Regions from separate parts of the Mycoplana sp. 10N416 genome, predicted to be linked through region 3. Evidence: riboswitches for the same ligand, from Rfam matches in the RefSeq annotation. Region 3 holds a riboswitch; each other region holds the start of a gene.
What was found. A riboswitch is a leader RNA that binds a small molecule or an ion and turns the genes downstream of it on or off. The one in region 3 is predicted to bind cobalamin.
Positions count from the first base shown of each region.

Region 1: it holds a riboswitch for cobalamin, as region 3 does, so the genes downstream of both, AC1DDS_RS23745 (ABC transporter substrate-binding protein) here and bluB (5,6-dimethylbenzimidazole synthase) in region 3, are expected to answer to the same signal.
Region 2: it holds a riboswitch for cobalamin, as region 3 does, so the genes downstream of both, AC1DDS_RS13575 (CbtB domain-containing protein) here and bluB (5,6-dimethylbenzimidazole synthase) in region 3, are expected to answer to the same signal.

Region 1 covers NZ_JBFTIM010000020.1:31,786-36,411, forward strand. The annotation lists gene AC1DDS_RS23725 (ABC transporter permease) at 1-68, shown strand, start outside; gene AC1DDS_RS23730 (ABC transporter permease) at 79-861, shown strand; gene AC1DDS_RS23735 (aldehyde dehydrogenase) at 886-2,391, shown strand; cobalamin riboswitch at 2,531-2,757, shown strand; gene AC1DDS_RS23740 (hypothetical protein) at 2,746-2,943, opposite strand; gene AC1DDS_RS23745 (ABC transporter substrate-binding protein) at 2,942-3,958, shown strand; gene AC1DDS_RS23750 (FecCD family ABC transporter permease) at 3,973-4,626, shown strand, end outside.
Region 2 covers NZ_JBFTIM010000006.1:41,085-45,710, forward strand. The annotation lists gene cobW (cobalamin biosynthesis protein CobW) at 1-540, opposite strand, end outside; gene cobU (bifunctional adenosylcobinamide kinase/adenosylcobinamide-phosphate guanylyltransferase) at 544-1,071, opposite strand; gene AC1DDS_RS13570 (CbtA family protein) at 1,071-1,862, opposite strand; gene AC1DDS_RS13575 (CbtB domain-containing protein) at 1,873-2,049, opposite strand; cobalamin riboswitch at 2,094-2,409, opposite strand; gene AC1DDS_RS13580 (peptidoglycan-binding domain-containing protein) at 2,492-4,297, opposite strand; gene AC1DDS_RS13585 (cobyric acid synthase) at 4,481-4,626, opposite strand, start outside.
Region 3 covers NZ_JBFTIM010000001.1:48,061-52,686, reverse strand. The annotation lists gene AC1DDS_RS00250 (TolB family protein) at 1-541, shown strand, start outside; gene AC1DDS_RS00245 (diguanylate cyclase domain-containing protein) at 713-2,251, shown strand; cobalamin riboswitch at 2,263-2,519, shown strand; gene bluB (5,6-dimethylbenzimidazole synthase) at 2,565-3,251, shown strand; gene AC1DDS_RS00235 (DUF2865 domain-containing protein) at 3,259-4,314, opposite strand; gene AC1DDS_RS00230 (phytanoyl-CoA dioxygenase family protein) at 4,503-4,626, shown strand, end outside.

The DNA.
Region 1 (4,626 bases), on a different contig from region 3:
TCCTCGTTCTCGTTCTCCTGCAGATTTCCAGCCGCCTCGACCGGGCAGGCCGGATCAACATGACCTGAGGAGCCTGAGATGCAGTCCTTGAGATGGTGGCAGAAGGGATTGGTGGGCGTCAGCCTCGGCGTGCTCGCGTTCCTCTACCTGCCAATCGTTATGCTCATCCTGTTCTCGTTCAACGACAGCAAGGTGACGTCCTTTCCGCTTTCCGGCTTCACGCTCCACTGGTACGAGGCCTTCCTTGCCAATGAGGGCATGCTGCGGGCGCTGTGGAACAGCCTTGTGGTGGCGGTCTGCGCAACGCTCGTCAGCCTCGTCGTCGGCGTGACCGCGGCCCTCGCCCTCGATCGCTACGACTTCCCCGGAAAGAGGCTGTTCCAGAATGCCATCCTGCTTCCGCTGAGCCTGCCCGGCCTCGTCACCGGCATTGCGATGCTGAACTTCTACAAGCAGATCGGCATTCCGCAGAGCCTGACAGCCGTCGTCATCGGTCACGCGACCGCGTTGCTCGGCGTCGTCGTCTCGCAGGTCATGGCGCGGCTTGCCAAGCTCAACCGTCGCCAGCTCGAAGCCTCCGCGGACCTTGGGGCAACGCCGATCGAGACCTTCCGGCGGGTCACCCTGCCGTCAATCCGCAGCTCCGTCATCGGCTCGGCATTGCTCTGCTTCACGCTGTCCTTCGACGAAATCCCGGTGACCTATTTCCTGACGGGCCGCGAGGTGACCCTGCCGATCTACATCTATTCCACCTTGAGACGGGGCATCACGCCCGAGATCAACGCGGTCGGCTCACTTATCGTCGCTGCCTCCTTCATCCTCATCATCCTCTCGGTCACGCTTCTGCGTGACCGCCGTTAGCCGCAGACCAACAGGGAGAACACCATGGACGCCACAACCTATACCCACGACTTCTGGCGCTCGAAGGCGTCGTCATTGAAGTTCCGCACGCAGCACTTCATTGATGGCCAGTACGTCGCCTCGGCCGACGGCCGCACCTTCCCCTCGATCAATCCCGCCACGGGCAGCACGATCACCGAAGTGGCGCGCGGCGGGCAGGCCGAAATCAATCGGGCTGTGGCCGTCGCCCGCAAGGCGTTCAAGTCCGGCTCCTGGTCGCGGATGGACCCGCGGTCACGCATGGCCGTTCTCGAAAAATTCTCGGCGCTCGTGGAAAGCAATGCCGAGGAATTCGCGGTGCTCGATAGCCTCGACATGGGCAAGCCTGTCATGGACATGATGAACATCGACATTCCCGGCTCGGTGATGTCGCTGAAATTCTTCGCCGAGACGATCGACAAGATCGAGGGAGCCGTGACCTCCACTGCGTCCAGCGCGCTGCACTATATCTTGCGGCAGCCTCTTGGCGTCGTCGGCCTGATCGTCCCGTGGAACTACCCGTTGATGATGGCCGCCTGGAAACTCGGGCCTGCGCTCGCAACCGGAAACTCGGTCGTTCTCAAGCCCGCCGAGCAATCCCCGCTCTCGGCCAACCTCCTTGCGGAGCTCTTCATCGAGGCGGGTGGCCCTCCCGGTGTCTTCAATGTCGTACACGGCCTCGGCGAGGAGGCCGGCAAGGCGCTCGCGCTCCACAATGACGTCGACAAGATCGGCTTCACCGGCTCGACCGAGGTCGGCAAGCTGCTGATGATCTACGCCGGACAGTCGAACATGAAGCGCGTATCGACCGAGTGCGGCGGCAAGACGCCCCAGATCATTCTCGAGGACTACGACGATCTCGACACCGCCGTGACCTATGCGGTGAACGGCATCTACGGCAACCAGGGCGAGGTCTGCAACGCCGGCTCGCGCATTCTCGTCCAGAAGAGCATCCACGACGATTTCGTCGATCGTTTCGTTGCCCGGACGCAGCAGAATTTCGTGCTCGGCGACCCGCTCGATCCGTCGACGACGATCGGGCCGCTGGTGACCTCCTCGCACCAGAAGCGAGTGCTGAACTATATCGACATCGGCCGCAAGGAAGGCGCGTCGCTCAAGTTCGGCGGCGGCACCTTCGCCGGCGCACCATCGGGAGCCTATGTCGAGCCGACCCTGTTCACGGGGGTCAACAACACGATGCAGATCGCGCGCGAGGAGATCTTCGGGCCGGTTGCCGCCATCATCCCCGTTGATGGCGTCGACCAGGCAATCGAGATCGCCAATGACTCGATTTACGGCCTCGCCGCTTCGATCTGGACCCGTGACATCGCCAAGGCTCACAACTTCGCCCGCGACATCGAAGCGGGTGTCGTCTGGGTCAACTGCTTCGACCACGGCGACATGACGTCCATCTGGGGCGGCTTCAAGCAAACCGGCAACGGCCGCGACAAATGCCTCGAGGCGTTGACGCAATACACCCAGACAAAATCTGTCTGGGTAAACCTGGCCTGAGAATGATGGCCCGACGGTCGAACGGCACTGTCGGGCCGCCCTTCGGGGCCTATTTGCCAAGTCCGCAATGCTCCGAACTCGGACCTCGTCGGTAAGAACTGCGATGTGACAGCAAGTCCTTGACGACGCATGTCAGGTGGGCATATCTGAGCGTGACGGTTCCCCAACGATGACTCTGAGGGGATTAATAGGGAACACGGTAAGGACGACCCAAGAGGGACCAAGACCGTGGCTGCCCCCGCAACTGTAGGCGGATTGCCGGTAATCCTCGGGCCATTTGGCCATGCCACTGCGACGTTTCGCGGGAAGGCAGATCACCGACAAACATCCGTGAGCCAGGAGACCTGCCGTCAATCACGATCCAATCAGCCGGGCGGGGATGCTCGGAAAGGAGCAGATATGATTGACCTGAACCTTCGTCGTTTTCCGACTTTCAGCCGCCTTGATTGGGCCTTCCGCCGCTAGCGTCTGCGTATCTGTGTCTTCATCCGCTCGCGAGCTGCGCGGCGATGGAGTTGCTAGCTGTTTTTCCTCCTGATCGAGATATTTCATGCGCCAGTTTCTCACCAGTATGACGTTCGCATTCGGCCTGCTCGGCCTTGCCGCACCGAGCCTCGCTGCGACCCAATATCCATTGACCGTCAACAACTGCGGCCGGCCGGTGACGTTCGAAAAAGCGCCCGCAAAGATCGTCTCCATCGGCCAAGGCATGACCGAAGTCCTCTATTCGCTTGGCCTCGCCGACAAGATCGCCGGGACGGCTGTCTGGGTTGGTCCCGTGTTGCCGCAATACGCCGAGGTCAACGCCAAGATCAAACGTCTTTCGGACAACGACCCGAGCTTCGAGTCGGTCGTCGGCGAGGAGCCCGACATGGTTGCAGCCGAATTCGAGTGGCATGTCGGCGCGCAGGGCTCTGTGGGCAGCCGCGACCAGTTCGCCGAACTCGGGATCAACACCTATATCGCGCCGGCGGATTGCGTTGCCAAGGTCAACACCGACGGTGGCGATGGTGTTCGCAAGGAACTGTTCACGATGGACCTGATCTATCAGGAAATCGCGGAGCTCTCGGCGATTTTCGACGTGAAAGAGCGCGGTGACGCGCTTGTCGCCGACCTCAAAAAGCGTGAAGCCGCCGCCGTCGCTTCCGTTGCTGGCGCATCGGCAAAGGCGCTGCCGGTCGTCTTCTGGTTCTCCAGCAAGGAGGTGAGCGGAGACGCCTTCATCGCCGGCAAGAACAGCGCACCGGCCTACATCCTGAAGTCACTTGGGGCACAGAACGTCGTGACGACAGAAGAGGAATGGCCGCTCGTCGGCTGGGAGACGATTGCTGACGCGAATCCCGCCGTCATCGTCATCGCCACTATGGATAGGCGGCGCTACGCGGCCGATGACCCGAAGATCAAGCTCGAGTTCCTGGAAAATGACGCGGTCGCCAGTCAGCTGGACGCGGTGAAGAACAAGCGTTTCGTGATGATGGACGCGCAGTCGATGAATCCGACGATCCGGACGATCGAGGGGATCGAGACATTGGCGAACGGCATCAAGTCCTTCGGTCTGACGCAGTGAGGGGTGCATCTGCATTGTCGCAAAAGGGGTGGGCGCTCTCGGCGCTCACCGCCTGCGCGTTCGTGTTTTTGGGCCTGATGATCAGCCTTGCCGTTTCGATCGGGGAAATATCCATCCCGATCGAAACGGCGGCGAAAGCCGTGTCGAACCGCGTCTTTGGTACAGGCTTCGAGCTTAGCCGCATCCACCAGGGCGTGGTCTGGGATTATCGGCTGAGCCGTGCGCTCGTTGCAGCAAGTGCTGGCGCATCGCTTGCACTCTGCGGCGCAATCCTCCAGGCCTTGCTCCGCAATCCGCTGGCTGAACCCTATGTTCTGGGAATCTCCGCCGGAGCCTCGACCGGAGCGGTATGCGTCATGATCCTTGGCTTCGGCTACGGCGTCCTCAGCCTTTCCAGCGGTGCCTTCATCGGCGCGGTCGTCGCATTCCTGCTCGTCGGGATACTTGCTGCCGGTGCCGGCGGCACCAGCGAACGGATCATTCTGTGCGGTGTTGCCGGGTCGCAGCTTTTCAATGCGCTGACATCGTACATCGTGACGACGTCGGCGAATGCGGAGCAGGCAAGAGGCGTGTTGTTCTGGCTTCTCGGCTCTCTCAGTGGTGTCCGCTGGCCGGACGTCTATCTTTCGGTTCCGGTGGCAATCGCCGGTTTCGTCTTGTGCATGGCC
Region 2 (4,626 bases), on a different contig from region 3:
GATCAGGTCGGCGGCGGTCAGTTGGTCCTCGAACAGTTCCTCCAGCGGGCTTTCGTGGTCGAGGTTCTCGTCCTGGGTGCGCAACGCGTCCACCTTGTCGTGGTCATCGGCAAAGCGGCCGGCGGCGACCGCAGCACTGTCTACGACTGTGATGACACCGTCCACCGTCACCTGCGTCTTGATCTCCGGCCAGTTGAAGGCGGCGACGAGCGGCTGCGGCAGCGCCAGGCCGGACGTCTCGATGACGATGTGATCGGGGCGGTTTTCGCGCTCGAGCAGCTTCGACATGGTCGGGATGAAGTCATCGGCAACGGTGCAGCAGATGCAGCCGTTGGTCAGCTCGATGATGTCGTCCTCGCTGCAGGCCTCGGCGCCGCAGCCCTTCAGCACGTCGCCGTCCACGCCGAGATCGCCGAACTCGTTGATGATCAGCGCGATCCGCTTGCCATTCGCATTCTGGAGGAGGTTGCGGATCATCGTCGTCTTGCCGGCGCCGAGGAAGCCGGTGATGACGGTGGCGGGAATCTTCTGCTGGAGCATGGCTCAACCCTTCATTTTCAGCGGCAAACCTGCCGCGACAAAATAGACTTCGGTGGCGACTGTCGCCACCTGCTGATGCAATCGCCCGGCGTGGTCGCGGAATTCGCGCGCCATCTTGTTGTCCGGCACGATGCCAAGGCCGACCTCGTTCGAGACGAACACCACACGGCCAGGCGCGGTGACGATCGCGGCGGCAAGATCGTCAAAAGCCGCCTTCATGTCGTGCCCTTCGAGCATAAGGTTCGTCACCCAGAGCGTCAGGCAGTCGACGAGCAGGACCCGATCCTTGCGTGCCGTGTCATTGATGCGCTCCGGCAGCGCCAGCGGCTCCTCGTGCGTAACCCAGCCGTGGCTGCCCCGCTGCGCACGGTGCTGCTCAATGCGCTCGCGCATTTCATCGTCCCAGGCCCTGCCCGTCGCGATGTAATGCTTCGAGAGGCCGGTTTCCGCAGCCAGGCTTTCCGCGAATGCGGATTTTCCGGAACGGGCACCGCCCAGAACCAGGACGGCTCCGGGCGATACGGTTTTCATCAGGCTGCCTTGACGATCTTCTCGTTGGCAAAGCCGAGCGAGAGGCCGAGTACGATCCAGAAGAACAACGTCGTGGCAAGCGCCGCGACGGCGAACTCCGCGCCGAGGACGGCCGGCACGTTGCTGGCAAGATCCGTCGGCTGCGGCGCGCCGTAGACGTGCGGGGCCGCGATCAGGGCGATACCCGCAACCTTGGCACCCAGACCATCCTTCAGGATCAGCAGGTAGAGCCCGCCCGCAGACAGTGCGACGGTCGACAGCCACCAGACCTGTCTCTCGGCAAGGTCGGCTGCAGGGAAGCCCGGAAGCTCCGGCGGCAGGCCGATGGCCGGTAGCAGATGCACGGCAAGCCAGCCGGCTGCACCCCAGAGAGCACCGTTTGCGACCGTGATCGGGTTGCCGGTCACGAGGCTGACGCCTGCGAGAAGCAGGGCAAAGCCCGCCCCCGCCACCAGATTGGCAAGCAGCGTGCCGGAAAAGCGGCTCATGCCGAACATGATGCCGCCCTCGTCCTCATGTGCCTCGCCGCCATGGGCGTAGGCGACCGAAACCGGCGAGAGATAGCCAGCGATTTCGGACAGAACCGCGCCGACGCCGAGCGCGGAATGCTCTTGCGTTGCCTGAGGCTGGGTCTCGGTGCCAGTGCCCGCCGGAGCCGGTTCGGTCCCGCCACCTTCATACTCTTCGGCATGAAGAATGAGCGGAATAACCCGCGCCTCCTGGGCGGCCGTCATCAGGGCACCGGAGAACAACCCGGCCACCAGGGCGGCCAGGAGATATTTGACGATCATGTCACCCCCCTTAGTGGCAGGGGAAGCCGTAGGAGTGGCGCGTGTCGTGCGCGGTATCGTGCAGGACCGACGAATTGGCGAGGCCTGCGCCGAACACCAGGAATCCGCCGAGCAAAAGCGCAACGAGACCGGCATAGAGACGATCGTTGAGAGACAGGGAAACAGAAGAAGAAACGTGAGCAGCCATGACAACCTCCGTGCTGGCAACGGGGAACATCCCCAGGGCGGGCAGTATGCCCTTCATTGGAGGCAGGTCTCCTGGCTCGTGGCGTCAGGCGCAGTTGCGCCGGCGGCTATCCTCGCCTTCCCGGGAAAAAGCGGCATGAAAGGCGGACGATTCGTAGAGATAGAGGCGTCCAGACCCCGGTTCATCATGCCGCCACCCAGTGGCTTTGCCGGTCGTTTCCGATCGGCTGGATAGGCCTCGCCACTCTACAGTCGCGGGGTCGGCCGTGATTGGAGCGCCCTGATTGGGTCCACCCCGTCACATTCCCATTTACGCGCCCGTCCGTTTCCGGACCGGCGCGCCATCCAATAGGCGATGAATATGCCTGACAGTTGCCGAAGTCAATCGACCGTCCGCGTCATCCATCTTCCGAATACCGGCGTCAGGACGGGCGTCCGGGGCCTCAGTATCCGGGGCCGCCCCAGCCACGACGCGGGCGGCCGTAATAGCCGTCCACCGGCCCTTCATAGTATCCATCGACCGGCCCCTCGTAGTAGCCGCCGACAGGCCCTTCCAGATAGCCGTCCACCGGCCCGTCGTACACGCCATAGCCGTCGCTGGAATAGCGATCCGTCTGGTAGCGCTGCCGCGCGACGCGCTGGCGACTGCGTTGCTCGGCGAACTGGCCCGATTCGCGCAACTGTCGGAACTGCTTGCGGGTCAGATAGCCGTCTGCGCGTTGGCCGAGCGAGCGCTGCCATGCCGCAATCGCCGAACGGGTACGCGGGCCGAACACGCCGTCCGCACCGCCCGTATCGTAGCCCAGCACATTCAGCCAACGCTGAGACTGGATACGGGTGCCCGGCTCCAGGTAAGCCTCCCGGACATCGGGCGAGGTTTCAAAAACTGTCGTTTTCGACTGTAACTGCTGCTTTGCGACAGGCTTCTCGGTGACGTCGTCCTTAACGCTTGCATCACCTGCCGCTGTCGCGCCGTCGTTCGTCTGCTTTCCGAGAGCCGCCAATCGCTTGCGTGCCTCCGCCGCAAAGCGGCCGTTCGGAAACTCGTCGAGATACTTTTCGATTGCGCTGGCCGTACCATTGAGAACGGCCCGGCTCCAGCTGTTGTCCTCGCGACGGGCAAGGCGCTCGACCTCATCGGCCTCAGCCTTGGTCGCCGTGGCCGCAGTCGAACTGTCCGGCTCAGTGGAAGGTGCCTTGGTTTCCATTGTGCCGGCAGGCGAATCGGGGGGCACGGGCGCCGTCGACCCGGTGTTGGCGTCCGCAGCTTGGCCTGCTTTCTGTCGCGCGGCCGCTGCGGCCTCTTCGGCCTTGGCCCGTTCGGCTTCGGCTGCATCCCGCGCCGCCTCCGCCCTTGCCCTTTCCGCCTCTGCGGCATCCGCCTTGGCCCGGGCCTCGGTTTCTGCCTGGACGGCTTGTTCGGCCTTGATCCGCGCGGCTTCCGCCGCCGCCTCGATGCGCTTGCGCTCGGCCTCGGCGGCCGCCTGCTCCGCTTCTGCCTTCGCCCTTGCTTCCTCGGCGACCTTGGCCTCCTGTTCAGCCTTCAGGCGCGCGGCTTCGGCCCGCGCCTGCTGCTCCGCCTTCAATCGCTCGGCCTGGGCGGCCTCCTCGGCCGCCTTGCGCTCGATCTCGGCCTGCGCCTCTGCGGCGCGCTTGGCTTCCGCCTCCGCGCGCGCCTGCTCTTCCTTGCGCAATTGCTCAGCTTCTTCCAGGCGCTTGCGCTCTGCCTCGACGGCAAGCTTTTCTTGCTCGACCTTTGCCTTCTCGGCGGCAATCCTGGCCTCTTCCTCGGTTTTCAGACGCGCAGCTTCGGCTTCGGCGGCGCGCTTTTCCTCCTCGGCCTTGGCCTTTTCGGCCGCGACCTTCGCCTCTTCCTCGGCTTTCAGTCGTGCAGCCTCGGCGGCCTTCTGGTCGGCTTGGGCCTTTTCCTTCGTGGAAGGAGCGGCTGACCCTTGCGCGGATCCCTCCGCCTCCTTGGCAGGTTTGGCGACGCCGGCGGCGTTCAGTTCGGCAAGGCGAATCCGGGCCATCGAGGCGAACGTGCCGTTCGGATACTGCTTCAGGTAGCTTTCATATCCCGCCGGATCGCTGCTGGCCGAAATCTTCTGCCACAGCGAAAATTCCGATTCCCACTTTTTGGACGCGCTGGCAGGCGGTTGCGTTTCAGCCCCCTGCACCGCTGGTCCGCCGGCGACGGCGAGCCCCAGCAAGCAGGCCAATCCGAGTTTCGCAAAACGCGCGCTCGTCATCAATTTCCCTTTCGATCGCTGCGGAAGCACCCTCCGCAAGCTAGCCCCAACTGGACGCCAATCAAGGCCATGGCATCGGATTCCGGCACAACTTTGATCCCGCCGCACTGCCGGCCAATCGCCGGCAGTGCGTGGATATCTGCAGTTACTGACGTTTGGCGAAAGTCGCTTAATCGGGAAAACTCAATCACATTGCAAAAGCTGAGCCAGCCATCGCGGGTCCAGCGCGGCCTCGAGTTCGGCCGCCACTCCATCCAGAGCCTCATCGACCGCCCTGCGATAGTCGAAGCCGCCACCCGCAATCCCGAATTCCGCCAGAAGGCGAGCCC
Region 3 (4,626 bases):
GCCCGCCGAGGGTGGCACGCCACGCCTTGTGACGCCAAAGCTGCCGTCCTACTGGCACGGCTGGTCGCCGGATGGGAAACGGATTTGTTATTGCGGTATCCGCGAGGATCTCTTTGACATCTATACGATCCCGGTCGAAGGCGGCGAGGAGGAGCGGCTGACGTTCGGCGAGGGGCGCAACGACGGACCGGACTGGTCGGCCGATGGTCGCATCTACTTCAATTCGAGCCGGAGCGGGCGCATGCAGATCTGGTGTGTTCGGCCGGAAAATCGCGAGGTCGCGCGCATCACCGACAGCCAATGGGCAGACTGGTTCCCGCATCCGTCGCCGGACGGGCGACACCTGCTCGTGCTTTCCTACGATGCCGACGTGCTTGACCATCCCCGTGACCAGCGCGTCCGCCTCCGGTTGATGGATGCCGACGGCCGAAACGACCGAGTGCTGTTCGAATTGCTCGGCGGGCAGGGGACGATGAATGTGCCGAACTGGTCACCCGATGGCGACGAGTTCGCCTTTGTGCGCTACGCCCCTGCAGGTTGACGCGCTCGCGGCTCGACCATGTGACGCTTCAAGGGCCGTTCTGCAGCTTCAGATTTTAACCGTTCGGAAACCAGGCTGCTTAAGGGAATATTCCCGCTTTTTGCGCCAAAGTGCCGCGACAAAACGCAAAAGGCGGCAATGCAGACCGCCAGCATGTCGGTGGGGAAAGACATGGCGAATGCTGGGGCTGAGGGTCCGGTCGCGCGCCGGAGCAGCGTCAAGATCATGATTGGTCTTGCGGCGATCGTGATCGTCGCTCTGTTCGCGTCCGCCAATTTCATGGTGCTTGACTACTCGATCCGGCAGGCGAACGATTTTGTTGCGACCTCCGAAAAGACGCTGGTCAAGAACGAGTTCCGCCAGCAGATCGAACAGGTTGTGCTTTACCAGAGCGGAATGTCCGTCTGGGATCGAGGCTTCGATGAACTGGCCGACGGCTCGTTCAGCGACGATTTCATCCGCCGGGAGTTGCGCGACTGGCTCTGGAGCGATTTCGGCTTTTCCTGGATGGTCTTCACGAAGCCGGGCGAAGAGACGGTCCTGGCCGTCCACAATCGCCACGTCGTTCGGCCGCATGATGCCGACCAATTGCTCTACTGGGTCAGCGACCTGACCAAACGCGCCGAAGCGGCCTACTATGCGGCGCTCAGCCGTACGCGCGACGGCTGGCTTCTTGCAAAGCCGGCCGAGAGCGGCGGCGTCTTGTCGCCGACATTGGCGCAGATCAACGTCACCGGAATGCGAATGATCGACGGCACGATGAGCATCATCGTGGTGCAGTCCGTCGTCCCCAAGCGGCTTTTTATTCCGGATGCGCGCAAGAAGCCTGTGCTGTTGGTCACCGTCAAGCCGATCACGGCCAAGATGCTGGCGAATTCCGAGCAGCGCCTGGGGATCCGCGATCTGGGCTTCTTGCCGATCACGACCGAGGATAGCGATCTCTTGCTCACCGGTGTCGGCGGCGACGCCTTCAACCCGATGGCTGCGTCCTGGCGCCCGAACCGCCCCGGCTCGTTCGTCTGGTCGATGGCGATGCCGCAGATCACCGCCCTGGTCGCGATCTTCGTCGTGGTCATGGGTTTCGTCGCGCTGAAGTTCGCCTCGACTGTGCGGGCCCTGGAGCGAAGCGAAGCGCGAAATGCGTATCTCGCCTGCCACGATGCGCTGACCGGCTTGCTCAACCGTTCCGGCTTTGACGATGCCATGAAGGAACTGCTCGACAAGGACACCCGTCCGTTTGCCGTCTTCGCGGTCGACCTCGATCAGTTCAAGGCCGTCAACGATCGGCATGGTCACGCAGCCGGCGACGCCGTGCTCAGGACGATCGCTTCCCGGTTTCTGGGCAGGGTCGCCGACAAGGGAGTGGTGGCGCGCCTGGGTGGCGACGAGTTCGCAGTGCTGCTTCACGGCATGACCGACAGGCAGGCTCTCCTCGATCTTGCCAATGGCCTGGTGCGCGACGCGCAGATCCCAATTCCGTTCGGCGGACAACTGCTGGCTGTCGGCAGCAGCGCTGGCGTCGCTGTCTACCCCGAGCATGGCCGGACCGTGCACGACCTCATGGTGGTTGCCGATACGGCGCTCTATACCGCTAAGAACGGTGGCCGCAACCGTGCCGTGTTTGCGGCGCCCGATGAGGACAGCGCGGCAAAAGACATCGGGGTTGTCTATTCGCGACACGCCATCGTCGGCCCCGGCCTTGCATCGTAGGCACCGGCGTGCGCAAGTGTCGCCCGTCAGGTGCCCTTGCGCGAGCAGGGGAGAATCGGGAATTCGGTGGGGCTGACGCCATGCGTTCGATCTGAGCGCAGACACCTTGGCAACTCCAGCCTCGAAGCCGAAACGTGCCCAACGCTGTGACGGGGACGGCCAAGCCTGGAAGGATCGACCCTTCCGAACGCCACTGGTGCTTCAACCGGGAAGGCGGCGCGGCCGGAGGATCCGAAGTCAGAAGACCGGCCTGGCGAGATAGACCAACCCGCGCGGACGGCGGACGGTTTCATGCATTGTTGGGGAGATGACGATGCAGCCTCTGCCAAAGGACGATCTCGTCCACGCACAGCCATTTTCGCCCGCCGAGCGGGCAGCCGTATACCGTGCGATCGAAACGCGCCGCGATGTGCGCGACCAGTTCCTGCCAGAACCGGTGCCCGAAGACCTGCTCGAGCGCTTGCTTCGCGCGGCGCATCTGGCACCCTCGGTGGGTTTCATGCAGCCATGGAACTTCATCGTCATTCGCGACCAGGACGTGCGTGCGCAAGCGCACAGGGCATTTGAGCGTGCCAACGAGGAGGCGGCGATGATGTTTGCCGGCGAGCGCCAGTCACTTTATCGCTCGCTGAAGCTCGAGGGCCTCCTGAAGGCTCCGGTCAGCATCTGCGTGACCTGCGATCCGGACCGTGGCGGAGCCGTGGTGCTGGGCCGCACGCACAATCCGCGCATGGACGTGTATTCGACCGTGTGCGCGGTTCAGAACCTGTGGCTTGCGGCCCGGGCGGAGGGCGTCGGCGTCGGCTGGGTCAGCATTTTTCACGACGCGGATATTCGTGCGCTCCTGGGCATTCCCGAACGGGTCGAAATCGTCGCCTGGCTTTGCCTCGGCTTCGTCGACGAGCTCTATCGCGAACCGGAACTCGCAGTGAAAGGCTGGCGGCAACGATTGCCGCTCGACGAGCTCGTTTATGCCGAGCGGTGGGGAGAGCGGCGGTAAAGACGGTTCAGTTCGCGCCCGCGGGGTTGCGCAGATCGATCTTGGGTTCGTCCGGGACGAAAACAGGGCCGACATTGCGCACCTTGTCCTTCTCCGGATCGTAAGGACGCTCGATCACGACCTTTGACGCGGCGCTGCCCACCGGGTGCATGCGGATCGTCGTGACGGAGCCGGTGTTGTCCTTGATGGTTCCGGTACCCGTTGCCGGGCTGGTGTAGGCAAGCCGGCCGCAGCCACAGGCTTGCGGCTTGGGCAGGCCGCGTGTGCGATAGGCGAAGGCTGCCGGCAGTTGTCTGTAGAGCCTGCCGGTGACGGTCGAGACCATCTCGCCGCTGTCGACGGAATCGAGCGCCTGGTAGAAGAGTTCGGTTTCCGTCTGCGGACACAACCTGGCGCAGACCCGCTGGTCTCGCCGGAAGTCGAGCGGGGAAGCGCCTGAGGTTACGGGGAAGAACCCGCCGTCGCAGGTTCTGACGCAGACCGTGCGCAATCTGCCGCCCGAACCGCCGCTGGTAACGTAGCGGGTCGCCAGGCCGTCAAGCGGAAACTCGCCATCGGGCAAGGGCGCTTCCGCAGCCTGGCTGGCCTGCGCCGTGCTTGGTTCGTCGCCACTGCCGCAACCGTGCGCTTCGATCGCCGCAAGGATACGGGCGCGGGCTTCCTGTCCGTTTTCCAGCGACGCAAGTGCGCTGCGCCCTGCCTCTATATTCCTGAGGTTGCGGTCCATTCGTTCGACCGAGGCGGCGAGTTCGCTACATTGGCGGGCAGTCGACGTCCGGTAGACCTTGACGCTGCCCGTGCTGCAGCCAAGCTGGCGCAGACTAGCTCTCGCGCTCTGCAACTGATTGTTCTGCTCGGTGATGGCGCTGGAATCGGGGGCGCCGTCGCCGGTCGGAATTTCCACACTCGTGAGGGCCGCAAGACGCGAGTGAAGATCTGCGCAGACGTCGTCTGCCCGAGCCGGTACGGCCATGGCGAGGAGGAGGGCGGAGGTCGCCAGAACCATCGATCGGCGCGAGCACAAGAACACTGCGGCGACTCCGGACAGGGGAATTGCTGGCATCACATCATCATACGTTGCAGGAGCGCCGGAGCAACGCGCTCATGGAAATGTGATTAATCGCCGTGATGGCCGTCGAAACAGCTGATTTTGGAAATCAGGTTCGCGCCGCCGGGTGGAATTGATCTCGCCCGGCCCATGGTGTAGCACAGTGCATCCTATCCGATTGCGTCCACACCTATAGGTTTTGTATGCGCCTCACTTCCGTCCTGCTGAGTCCGTTCTACGCCCTCCAGCTCGCATCGGGTGCCAAATCCTTTGCCGACAATCCGATCATTGGCAGCAAGACGCTGAACAGGATGGGCCTGCACGCGA